One region of the Streptomyces sp. P3 genome, then DNA from elsewhere that is predicted to be linked to it. Evidence: riboswitches for the same ligand, from Rfam matches in the RefSeq annotation. Region 1 holds a riboswitch; the other holds the start of a gene.
What was found. A riboswitch is a leader RNA that binds a small molecule or an ion and turns the genes downstream of it on or off. The one in region 1 is predicted to bind glycine.

Region 2: linked by a shared signal. The riboswitch ahead of gcvP (aminomethyl-transferring glycine dehydrogenase) and the one ahead of gcvT (glycine cleavage system aminomethyltransferase GcvT) in region 1 are both predicted to bind glycine.

Annotation. Positions count from the first base shown of each region.
Region 1 is NZ_CP028369.1:489,780-493,353, reverse strand. It holds gene gcvT (glycine cleavage system aminomethyltransferase GcvT) at 1-948, opposite strand, end outside; glycine riboswitch at 1,139-1,238, opposite strand; gene C6376_RS02010 (AAA family ATPase) at 1,416-2,099, shown strand; gene C6376_RS02005 (enhanced serine sensitivity protein SseB) at 2,194-2,988, shown strand; gene C6376_RS02000 (enhanced serine sensitivity protein SseB C-terminal domain-containing protein) at 3,150-3,574, shown strand, end outside.
Region 2 is NZ_CP028369.1:4,988,956-4,992,529, reverse strand. It holds gene gcvP (aminomethyl-transferring glycine dehydrogenase) at 1-1,995, opposite strand, end outside; glycine riboswitch at 2,178-2,273, opposite strand; gene C6376_RS22490 (PRC-barrel domain-containing protein) at 2,384-2,755, shown strand; gene C6376_RS22485 (DNA polymerase IV) at 2,792-3,574, opposite strand, start outside.

The DNA.
Region 1 (3,574 bases):
GATCACCTCGCCGCCCGCCACGACGGCGTACCCGGCGCGCGGGACGCGGCGGCCCTCGGCGACCAGGCCGACCAGGACGCGCGGCGGCTGCCGCTCGGCCAGCGCCGCCGCCTCGGCGAGCGCCTCGCGCCCGACGAAGTCGCCCTGCTTCTCGAACTTCACCACGCGCCCGAGGCCCGCGTCGAAGGGGGTCAGGGAGGTGTTCAGCTCGTGACCGTACAGCGGCATGCCCGCCTCGAGGCGCAGCGTGTCCCGGCAGGACAGCCCGCAGGGGACCAGCCCGACGCCCTCGCCGGCCTTGGTCAGCGCCTGCCACAGTTCGACGGCGTGCTCCGGCTTCACGAACAGCTCGAAGCCGTCCTCGCCGGTGTATCCGGTGCGCGCGATGAGCGCGGGGACGCCGGCGACGGTGCCCGGCAGGCCCGCGTAGTACTTCAGGCCGTCGAGATCGGCGTCGGTGACGGCCGCGAGGATGCCGGGGGACTCCGGTCCCTGGACGGCGATCAGGGCGTAGGCGTCACGGTCGTCGCGGACCTCGGCGTCGAACTCCTCGACCAGGTTGGCCAGCTCGTTCAGGACGTTCTGAGCGTTGGACGCGTTGGAGACGATCATGTACTCGGCCTCCGCGAGCCGGTACACGATGAGGTCGTCGAGGATGCCGCCGTCCGCGGCGCAGATCATGGTGTAGCGGGCGCGGCCCACGCCCACTGCGGCGAGGTCGCCCACCAGGGCGAAGTTCAGGAACTCGGCCGCCTCCGGGCCGGTCACGGTGATCTCGCCCATGTGCGAGAGGTCGAAGAGCCCGGCCCGGGTGCGGACGGCGAGATGCTCGTCGCGTTCGGAGCCGTAACGCAGGGGCATGTCCCAGCCGGCGAAGTCGGTCATCGTCGCGCCGAGCGAGCGATGCAGGGCATCGAGCGCGGTGTGACGGGGTGCGGTACTGCTCATCGGTCGTTCGTCTCCCAAGGCGACGGGGCCCTCCCGCGCGAGTGAAGCCGGACGCGGGGGGACGGCGAGGTCGTTCCTCCCCATCTGTCATCGGAACCTGAGAGGTTCGCCATGACCACCGCTGTGAGCGGGACATGGCTTGCACCGTGGGTGGGACCGCCGGCGACGGCGGCCCGCTTTTCAGATGTGCCTCGCCCGCGCGGTAACGGGGCCTGAGAGATTCAAGGGAGGGACTTGCTCCTTCGGCGCCCCAGCGGAACTGCTGCTGAGGACTCTCCCGCGCGGATTCAAACGGCCGGTATGCAGTTGGCGCGGCCATCATCGCACGGCCCGCCCCCGTCGCGGCAGGCCGGATCTGTAACCGGCTTGTGTCGCTACGCGCACGAAAACGCGAGGCGCCGCGCATTACCTTCTCTTTACGTGCGATGGGGAGAAGTAGTACCCGGCCCCAGGGGAGGACGATCACGGTGAAGAGGACGACCTCGGCGAGGACCACGGCCTTCGCGGCCGGCTCGGGCATCGCGCTGCCCGCGCAGCCCCGCGCCCGTACCCGGGGGGCGTGCTCACGGCAGCCCGCGCCCGTCGTCCGCGACCTGCGCGAGCGGGCCGGCCGCAGTCCGCACGGCCTGCTCTTCGGCCCGCGTGACCTCGTGGTGGTCACCGGTCTGCCCGGCAGCGGCAAGTCCACCCTGATGAAGCGCGCGGTGCCCGGCGTCCGCATCGACTCCCAGGACACCCGCGACCGCTGGGACGCCCGGATGCCCCGCCTCCTGCCCTACGCCCTCTACCGGCCGCTGGTCCGCCTCGCCCACTACGCCGGACTGCGCCGGGCCCTGCGCGGCGGCGGGGGCGTCGTGGTGCACGACTGCGGCGCCCAGGCCTGGGTCCGCGACTGGCTGGCCCGCGCGGCCCGCCGCCGCGGCGGCGCCCTGCACCTGATCGTTCTCGACGTCGGCGCGGACACGGCCCTGCAGGGCCAGCGCGAGCGCGGCCGCGGCGTCTCGCGGTACGCGTTCCTGCGCCACCGCCGGGCCGCCGCCCGGCTCCTGCGGTCGGTGGAGAAGGGCCGGCTGCCCGAGGGGTGCGGCTCCGCGGTCCTGCTCGACCGGCCCGCCGCCGACGTCCTGCGGCGGATCGGCTTCACGGGCTGAGGCCCGTCGGCCTCACGGGCAGCGGCGGGGCCGCCGGCACCCGCTAGCCTTTCAGTCACAGCAGAGTGAGCGGTTCTTAGCAGGCGGTAGGCAGATGGACTTCCCCCCGGCGGACTTCCCCGCGGACTTCCCGGCGCAGGCGCACCCCCATTCGCACGGCGGATGGCCCGGCAACGAGCTGGAGGAGGTGCTCTCCGCCTCCCTCGGCATGCCGGGAGCCGGCGGCCGGATCGTGGAGGTGCTCGGCCGCAGCTTCGTCTGGGTGCCGCTCCCCGGAGGCGGCGGCCCGCACAGCGGCCCCCTCGACCTGCCCACGATGGAACTCGACGGCCAGGTGTACGTGCCGGTCTTCAGCTCCGAGGAGCAGTTCCGCCAGGTCGTCGGCTCGCACATGTCGTTCACCGTCGCGCCGGCCGTGGAGTTCGCGCGGGGGCTGCCGCCGCAGGCGGGCATCCTCGTCAACCCCGACGGCACGGTCGGCGTCCCGCTGCCGCCGCCCGCCGTGGCCGAGCTGTGCCGGGCCGGCCGTACCCCGCTGGACGGTCCGGCCGCCGGCGGCCGGGTCCGTCTCTACGAGCCGGACTGGCAGGACGACCCGATGGACTTCCTGGCCGCGGCCTCCGCGGAGTTCGAGGCCGTCGGCGTGGTCCGCACCGCCCGCCGCTGCCTGGCCGCCATCGAGACGGCGGACCCGGTGATGTTCGTGGGCGTCGAGCTCTCCCAGTGGGAGGGCGACCTGCGCGCGCTCCCCCTGGAGGCCCTCGGCAGGGCCCTGACGACGGCGGCCGCACCCTGGCCGGTCAACCTGGTCCTCCTCGACGTCGCCCAGGATCCGGTGGGCGACTGGATGAAGGAGCGGGTCCGCCCCTTCTACTCGAGGCACCACTAGCCGTGGAGCCGGGAAGCGGGCCGTCCGGCGAGGCACCGGGCCCGTGCTCTCCACTGCTCGACCAGGCGGAGCGCCTAAGCTGGACTCCGACGCGGGGCAACTTCTCGAAGGGGCGATAAAAAGTGAGCGCTGGCACTGCCGCGACCGGCTCGGTCGAGCACATGCTGCGCCAGGTCACGCCCGGGCGTTACGACGCCTACGAGGCGCTCCTGCGCGCGCTCGCGACCCCCTCCTCGGGCCAGGTCTGGATGCTGCTGTGGCACGGGCAGGCGGGCTCCCCGGACGCCCAGTACGGAAACATGGAGGTCGAAGGGCACGGCTACGCGCCCTGTGTGACCTCCGCCCAGGAGCTCAGCGCGAGCGGGTGGAACCGCTCGTACGAGGTGGTCGACGGGCTGGACGTGGCCCGGACCCTCTATCCCGACCACTACGGCCTCTGGCTGAACCCGCACGCACCCGGCGGCGGCGTCGGCATTCCGTGGCTGGATCTGCGCCGGATCGCCACCGGCCTGGAACGCCAGCCCGCCGGGCCGCTTCGGCTGTCCGAACCCGCCATCGAGATCCCGCAGTTCTACGCGCTGCTCGC
Region 2 (3,574 bases), 4.5 Mb from region 1:
GACGTGCTCCTCGAACACACCGTGCGTGGACGGATAGGTGATCATCAGCACCGACAGCTCGTCCCGGTACTGCTCGATCTTCGCCCGGAGGTCCTCGACGTCGATCTCGCCGTCCTCGGCGGTCTTCACGACGACGACCTTCATACCGGCCATCACGGCGCTCGCCGCGTTCGTGCCGTGCGCGGAGGACGGGATGAGGCACACGGTGCGCTGCTCGTCGCCGTTGCCCCGGTGGTAGCCGCGGACGGCGAGCAGTCCGGCCAGCTCGCCCTGCGACCCGGCGTTCGGCTGCAGGGACACCTTGTCGTACCCGGTGACCTCCGCGAGCCGCTCCTCGAGCTCCCTGATGAGCGTCAGATAGCCCTGGGCCTGTTCGGCGGGGGCGAAGGGGTGCAGCTGCCCGAACTCGGGCCAGGTGACCGGCTCCATCTCGGTCGTGGCGTTGAGCTTCATGGTGCACGAGCCCAGCGGGATCATGCCCCGGTCGAGCGCGTAGTCCCGGTCGGCCAGCCTGCGCAGGTAGCGCAGCATCGCCGTCTCGGACCGGTGCCGCTGGAAGACGGGGTGGGTCAGGATGTCGTCGCTCCGCAGCAGCCCGGTGGGCAGGGCGTCCTCGACGGCCGCGTCGAGCGACTCGATGTCGCCGTCCACCCCGAAGGCCGCCCAGACCGCCGCGACCTGGGCACGCGCGGTGGTCTCGTCACAGGAGAGCGCCACCCGGTCGGCGTCGACGAGGTGCAGGTTGACCCCGCGGTCCCGCGCGGCGGCGACGACCTCGGCGGCCTTCGCGGGCACCCGCGCGGTCAGCGTGTCGAAGTACGTCCGGTGCACCACCTCGACGCCGCCCGCCTCGAGCCCCGCGGCGATGATCGCGGCATACCGGTGCGTGCGCCGGGCGATCGCGCGCAGTCCGTCGGGGCCGTGGTAGACCGCGTACATCCCGGCCATCACGGCCAGCAGCACCTGTGCCGTGCAGATGTTGCTCGTCGCCTTCTCACGCCGGATGTGCTGCTCACGCGTCTGCAGGGCGAGCCGGTAGGCCTTGTTCCCGTCCGCGTCCACGGACACGCCGACGAGGCGGCCGGGCAGGCTCCGCGCGAACTTCTCGCGCACCGCCATGTAGCCGGCGTGCGGCCCGCCGAAGCCCATCGGCACGCCGAACCGCTGGGTGGTGCCGACCGCGATGTCCGCGCCCAGCTCACCGGGCGACTTCAGCAGTGTCAGCGCGAGCAGGTCCGCGGCGACGGTGACCAGTGCGCCGAGCCCGTGCGCCTGGTCGATGAGCGCCTTCAGGTCCCGCACGGCTCCGGAGGCACCGGGGTACTGCACGAGCACGCCGTTGATCTCGCGCTCCGCGATCTGCGCCGGAATGCCGCCGCTCAGATCGGCGACGACGACCTCGACGCCGGTCGGCTCGGCTCGCGTCTCGATCACGGCGACGGTCTGCGGCAGCACGTCCGCGTCGATGAGGAAGAGGCCCTTCTTGTTCTTCCCCATGCGCCGTGAGAGCGCCATCGCCTCCGCGGCCGCCGTGCCCTCGTCGAGCAGCGACGCGCCCGAGGTCGGCAGGCCCGTCAGGTCGGCGACCATCGTCTGGAAGTTCAGCAGCGCCTCGAGCCGGCCCTGGGAGATCTCCGGCTGGTACGGCGTGTAGGCGGTGTACCAGGCCGGGTTCTCCATGACGTTGCGCAGGATGACGGGCGGCGTGAAGGTGCCGTAGTAGCCGAGGCCGATCATCGGGTCGAGCACCTGGTTGCGGTCGGCCAGGGAGCGCAGCTCGGCCAGCACCTCGGCCTCGGTGCGGGCACCCGGCAGGTCCAGCGCGTCGGCGTTCCTGATCACGTCGGGGACCGCGGCGGCGGTGAGCTCGTCGAGCGAGCCGTAACCGACGTGCGCGAGCATCTTGGCCCGCGCCTCGTGGTCAGGCCCGATGTGGCGCTGCTCGAAGGGGATTCCCTGCTCGAGCTCGGAGAGCGGAATGCGATGGGCGGTCATTACGGAGGCCTCCTGGTCTGACACGACCTTCGAGGGTCACCACGGCGGGTACCCGGACGGCCTCCCCCTCTGTCATCTCAACCTGAGAGCTTCACCGGCCGCCCGCGGACGACCGGCTTTCACCGTCGGTGAGAGCGGACACCGTCGACGCCGTCGGCACCCGCCCTGCTTTCCAGAGTGACCTCGTCCGTGCGGTACGTGAGCCTGAGAGATTCCGGGGAGGAGTTGCTCCTTCGGCGCCTCCGGTGGTCTCCGGAGGACTCTCCCGCACGGGGTCAGCAGCCTTTGCCAGACTACCAGCGAGGTCAACGGGCCTCTCGAGTGGCCGCTCGCCGCAATGTGCTCTTTTGTAGTCCTTACGGACGAGCTGCGACCAAGAGGAGGGCCCGTGCAGACCGACATCGATCCGCGCAACCTGATCGGCCGCAAGGCGTTCGACCGCAACGGCGCGAAGATAGGCACCGTCGACGAGGTCTACCTCGACGACGCGACCGGCGTGCCGGAGTGGGCCGCCATCCGCACGGGCCTGTTCTCCCGTGACGCCTTCGTCCCCCTCGAGCCCAGCGAGCTGGTCGAGGGAACCCTGCACATCCCGTTCGACCGCGCTCTGATCAAGGACGCCCCCGACTTCGGAGTCGGCCGCCACCTCTCCCCGGAACAGGAACTCCAGCTCTACCACCACTACGGTCTGGACGTGGCGGCCCCTCCCCCGCTGCCCGACCACGATTTCGGCCGCCTGGCGGGCACCGACGAAAGCTGACTCCCGCAGGCCGCCGCCCCTGGACCTCGAACAGTCTCACTCCGCCGTGCCGCTGTCCGGCGTCATCGAGAGTTCCCGCGTGCCGCCCGCCGCCTCCTCGTCCTCTCCCGGTCTTCGCCTCACCAGCGGCAGCGGGTCCGCCGGAGCCAACTGCGGATCGTCGGTGCGGAACGTGCGCACCCGGCCCGGCGCCGACTCCGGCGTCTCGAACCGCACCGTGACCCGGCCCAGCCCGCTGCCCTGCACCCACCCGTGCCCGAGTTCGGCATGTCGCACGTCGCGCCCAGGACGCCACAGATGCTCGGCGTGGACAGCGGCATGGGCAGGCGCCGGCGTCGGCTCCTCGGCCGCGGGCACCTCCGCAGATCCGTCCGCCGACTCGTCCGCACGCGCCTCCGCGGCCTGCGCGAAAAGGTCCTCCTGCGTGAAGTCCGCCAGACCGCTGACGCCCACCCCGAGCAGCCGCACCCCGCCCGTGGTGTCCACGGAGTCCAGCAACCGGGCCGCCGCTTCCCTGATCACCGCCGGATCGTCGGTGGGCCCGCGCAGCGTCTCGGACCGGGTGAGGGTCGAGAAGTCGTACCGTCGCACCTTCAGCACGATGGTCCGACCCGACAGGCGGGCCTCCCGGAGCCTGCGCACACACCGGTCCGCGAGCCGCTGCACCTCCAGCCCCACCCGGATCCGGTCGTGGATGTCCACGTCGTACGTGTCCTCGACCGAGACGGACTTGGTCTCCCGCTCGGCCACCACGGGACGGTCGTCGCGTGCCAGCGCCATGGCGTGGAGGGCATGGCCGTGCGCCTTGCCCAGCAGGCG